Regions from separate parts of the Streptomyces sp. NPDC021080 genome, predicted to be linked through region 2. Evidence: riboswitches for the same ligand, from Rfam matches in the RefSeq annotation. Region 2 holds a riboswitch; the other holds the start of a gene.
What was found. Region 2 has a riboswitch for glycine ahead of gcvP (aminomethyl-transferring glycine dehydrogenase). Riboswitches for the same ligand answer to the same signal wherever they lie in the genome.
Positions count from the first base shown of each region.

Region 1: it holds a riboswitch for glycine, as region 2 does, so the genes downstream of both, gcvT (glycine cleavage system aminomethyltransferase GcvT) here and gcvP (aminomethyl-transferring glycine dehydrogenase) in region 2, are expected to answer to the same signal.

Region 1 covers NZ_JBIRQM010000010.1:341,511-343,955, forward strand. Annotated here, with positions in the region: gene ACH4S8_RS25920 (enhanced serine sensitivity protein SseB) at 1-376, opposite strand, end outside; gene ACH4S8_RS25925 (AAA family ATPase) at 441-1,109, opposite strand; glycine riboswitch at 1,285-1,381, shown strand; gene gcvT (glycine cleavage system aminomethyltransferase GcvT) at 1,529-2,445, shown strand, end outside.
Region 2 covers NZ_JBIRQM010000003.1:745,982-748,426, reverse strand. Annotated here, with positions in the region: gene ACH4S8_RS10680 (PRC-barrel domain-containing protein) at 201-569, opposite strand; glycine riboswitch at 682-777, shown strand; gene gcvP (aminomethyl-transferring glycine dehydrogenase) at 956-2,445, shown strand, end outside.

The DNA of each region.
Region 1 (2,445 bases), on a different contig from region 2:
GCAGCGGTACGCCGACCACACCGTCCGGGTTCACCACGATGCCGGCCTGCGGCGGAAGCCCGCGGGCGAACTCCACGGCGGGCGCGATCGTGAACGACATGTGGCTGCCGACGACCTGGCGGAACTGCTCCTCGGAGCTGAACACGGGGACGTACACCACGCCCCCGATGTCCATCGTGGGCAGATCGAGCGGACCGCTCTGCGGGCCGCCGCCGTTGGGCAGCGGCACCCACAGGAAGCTGCGGCCGAGCACCTCGACGATGCGAGCGGCCACCGAGGGCCCGGGCACGCCGAGGGAGGAGGACAACACCTCCTCCAGCTCGTTGCCGGGCCAACCGCCGTGCGGATGGGGATGCGCCTGTGCCGGAAAGTCCATCTGTCTACCGCCCGCTTCGAACCACTGTTCCGGCTGGAAAGGTTAGTGGGCCACCGCCGCCGGGTCAGTGGCCGAAGTCGATCCTGGTCAGCACGTCCGCCGCGTCCCGGTCGATGAGGACCGCCGAGCCGCAGCCCTCGGGCAGGTCTCCCCTCTCGGCGGAGCGCAGCAGCCGGGCGACCGCGCCGCGATGGCGGGCGAAGGCGTAGCGCGAGACGCCCCGGCCGCGCCGGCACTGGCCGTCCAGCGCGGTGCCGGGCGTGACGTCGAGCAGCAGCAGATGCAGCACACCGCCGCGGCGCCGGGCCTCGCGGGCGAGCCAGCGGCGCACCCAGGCCTGCGTGCCGCAGTCGTGCACGACGAGTCCGCCGCCCTCGCGCAGGGCGCGGCGCAGGCCGGCGTAGTGGGCGAGGCGGACCAGGGGGCGGTAGGCCGCGTAGGGCAGCAGCCGGGCCATCCGGCCGTCCCAGCGCTCCCGGGTGTCCTGCGAGTCGATGCGCGCGCCCCGCACCGCCCTGCGCATCAGCGTCGACTTTCCGCTGCCGGGCAGTCCGGTGACCACGACGAGGTCGCTCGCCCCGAAACGGAGCCCGTGCGGGCTGTGCCCGACCCGCCGGCGCAGATCCCGCACGACGGCCTCCGGACGCGGTCCGCGGGCCTTGCGGGCCGGTGCGCCGGGCTGCTCGGACAGTGCGAGACCCGAGGTCGTCGCGTACGCCGTGGTCCTGTTCACCGTGACCGTCCTCCCCTTGGACGTGGAGTCCCATCCCCGTCGAGTGTAAAGAGAAGGTAATGCCCGGCGCTTCCCTTTTCCGTGCACGGACTGCCACAGCCGTGTCACAGACGCCGGGCTGCCGTGATCCGGGAACGCGTGCGATGATGGCCGCGCCAACTGCATACCGGCCGCTTGAATCCGCGCGGGAGAGTCCTGGGTACGTGTATCCGGGCGCCGAAGGAGCAAGTCCCTCCCTTGAATCTCTCAGGCACCGTTACCGCGCGGGCGAGGCACATCTGAAAAGCGGGCCGCTCACCGGTGGCTCCACCCAAGGTGCAAGTCAGGACCACCGTTTCGTGTGGTCGTGATGAACCTCTCAGGTTCCGATGACAGATGGGGAGGAACGACCTCGCCGTCATGCCTTGGGAGCCAGACCGATGAGCAGCAACGCACCCCGTCACACCGCGCTCGATGCCCTGCATCGTTCGCTCGGCGCGACCATGACCGACTTCGCGGGCTGGGACATGCCCCTGCGCTACGGCTCGGAGCGCGACGAGCACATCGCCGTCCGCACGAAGGCCGGCCTCTTCGACCTCTCCCACATGGGCGAGATCACCGTCACCGGCCCCGAGGCCGCGGCCCTCCTGAACCACGCGCTGGTCGGCAACATCGCCACCGTCGGCGTCGGCCGCGCCCGCTACACCATGATCTGCCAGGAGGACGGCGGCATCCTGGACGACCTGATCGTCTACCGCCTGGCCGACCACGAATACATGGTCGTCGCCAACGCCTCCAACGCCCAGGTGGTGCTGGACGCGCTGACCGCTCGCGCCGCCGGTTTCGACGCCGAGGTGCGCGACGACCGTGACGCGTACGCGCTGATCGCCGTGCAGGGCCCCGAGTCCCCCGGCATCCTCAAGGCGGTCACCGACGCGGACCTCGACGGCCTGAAGTACTACGCGGGCCTGCCGGGCACGGTGGCCGGCGTCCCGGCCCTGATCGCCCGCACGGGCTACACCGGTGAGGACGGCTTCGAGCTGTTCGTCGCCCCCGCCGACGCCGAGAAGGTCTGGCAGGCGCTCACCGACGCGGGCACCCCGGCCGGTCTCGTCCCCTGCGGCCTGTCCTGCCGCGACACGCTGCGCCTGGAGGCCGGCATGCCGCTGTACGGGCACGAGCTGACCACCTCGCTGACCCCCTTCGACGCCGGCCTCGGCCGGGTCGTGAAGTTCGAGAAGGACGGTGACTTCGTGGGGCGCGCGGCGCTCGAGGAGGCCGCCGCCCGTGCCGAGCAGAACCCGCCGCGGGTCCTCGTCGGCCTGATCGCCGAGGGCCGCCGGGTGCCGCGCGCCGG
Region 2 (2,445 bases):
CCCCGGCCGCCGGCGCCGGAAGCCGGGGCATAAGACCCGGGCCGCCGGCGTCAGAGGCCGGAACGTGCGACCTCGGGCCGCAGCCGGGAGCCGGGACGGCAGACAGGGATCCGGGCCGTCGCTGGTGCCGGGAGCCGGGACGCAGGACCCTGGCCGTCGCCGGCGGTGGGAGCCGGGGTGTAGGGCCCCGGGTCGGGGGCTCAGGTGTCCTCCGAGCCCGCGAGCCGGCCGAAGTCCCGGTCCGGCGGTGGCGGAGACGCCACGTCGAGGCCGTAGTGGTGGTAGAGCTGCAGCTCCTGCTCGGGGGAGAGGTGGCGACCGACACCGAAGTCGGGGGCATCCTTGATCAGGGCCCGGTCGAAGGGGATGCGCAGGGTCCCCTCGACGATCTCACTGGGCTCCAGGGGCACGAAGGCGTCCCTGCTGAACAGCCCGGTGCGTATGGCCGCCCACTCCGGGACGCCGGTCGCGTCGTCGAGGTAGACCTCGTCGATCGTGCCGATCTTGGTGCCGTTGCTGTCGAACGCCTTGCGGCCGATCAGGTTGCGCGGATCGATGTCGGTCTGCACGGTCCCTCCAGTGGTCGCAAACTCATCCGTAAGTACTACAAAAGAGCACATCTGTGAAGGCGGCCACTCGAGCTGTCCTCCAGTCGCCGCTGGTAGGCTGGCAAACGGCTGCTGATCCCGTGCGGGAGAGTCCTCCGGATTTCACCGGAGGCGCCGAAGGAGCAAATCCTCCCCGGAATCTCTCAGGCACACGTACCGCACGGACGAGGTCACTCTGGAAAGCAGAGCGGGTGTCTATGGCCTCCGCTCTCACCGACGGTGAAAACCGGATCGTCCGCGGGATTGTCCGGTGAAACTCTCAGGTTGAGATGACAGAGGGGGAGGCCGTCGGGGTACCCGCGCCGGGGTGCCCCTCGAAGGTCGCGTCAGACCAGGAGGCCTCCGCCATGACCGCCCCTCGCATTCCGCTTTCCGAGCTCGAACAGGGCATCCCCTTCGAGCAGCGCCACATCGGGCCCGACCCCGAGGCGCGCGCCAAGATGCTCGCGCACGTCGGATACGGCTCGCTCGACGAGCTGACGGCCGCCGCGGTGCCGGATGTGATCAAGAACGCCGAGGCCCTGGACCTGCCGGCCGCGCGCACCGAGGCCGAGGTACTGGCCGAGCTCCGCTCCCTCGCGGACCGCAACCAGGTGCTCGGTTCGATGATCGGCCTCGGTTACTACGGCACCTTCACGCCGCCGGTGATCCTGCGCAACGTCATGGAGAACCCGGCCTGGTACACCGCGTACACGCCGTACCAGCCGGAGATCTCGCAGGGCCGTCTCGAGGCGCTGCTGAACTTCCAGACTGTCGTCGCCGAGCTGACCGGGCTGCCGACCTCCGGCGCCTCCCTCCTCGACGAGGGCACCGCCGCCGCCGAGGCCATGGCGCTGTCCCGCCGCATGGGCAAGAACAAGAAGGGCCTCTTCCTGGTCGACGCGGACGCGCTGCCGCAGACCATCGCCGTCATCGAGACACGCGCCGAGCCGACCGGCGTCGAGATCGTCGTCGCCGACCTCACGGACGGCATCCCGGCCGACCTCGCCGGGCGCGAGATCAACGGCGTACTGATCCAGTACCCGGGCGCCTCCGGTTCCGTACGCGACATCAAGCCGCTCGTCGAGCAGGCGCACGAGCTCGGCGCGGTCGTGACCGTCGCGGCCGACCTGCTCGCCCTGACCCTGCTGACCTCGCCCGGCGAGCTCGGCGCGGACATCGCGATCGGTACGACCCAGCGCTTCGGTGTGCCGATGGGCTTCGGCGGTCCGCACGCCGGTTACATGGCGGTCCGCGAGAACTTCGCGCGCAGCCTTCCCGGCCGTCTCGTCGGTGTCTCCGTGGACGCTGACGGGAACAAGGCGTACCGCCTCGCCCTGCAGACGCGTGAGCAGCACATCCGCCGGGAGAAGGCGACCAGCAACATCTGCACCGCCCAGGTGCTGCTCGCCGTCATGGCCGGCATGTACGCCGTCTACCACGGCCCCGAGGGCCTGCGGACCATCGCACGGCGTACCCACCGCTACGCCACGGTCCTGGCCGCCGGGCTCACCGCCGGCGGTGTCGAGGTCGTGCACGGCGCGTACTTCGACACGCTCACCGTGCGGGTCCCGGGCCGCGCCGCCGAGATCGTCGCCGCCGCCCGCGAGAACGGCGTCAACCTCCACCCCGTCGACGCCGACCAGGTGTCGATCTCGTGCGACGAGACGACCACGCGCGAGCAGCTGGCCGCCGTGTGGAGCGCGTTCGGTGTCGACGGCGACATCGAGGCGCTGGACGCGAGCACCGAGGACACCCTGCCGGCCGCGCTGCTGCGCACCGACGCGTACCTGACGCACCCCGTGTTCCACGAGCACCGCTCCGAGACCGCGATGCTGCGCTACCTGCGCAAGCTCTC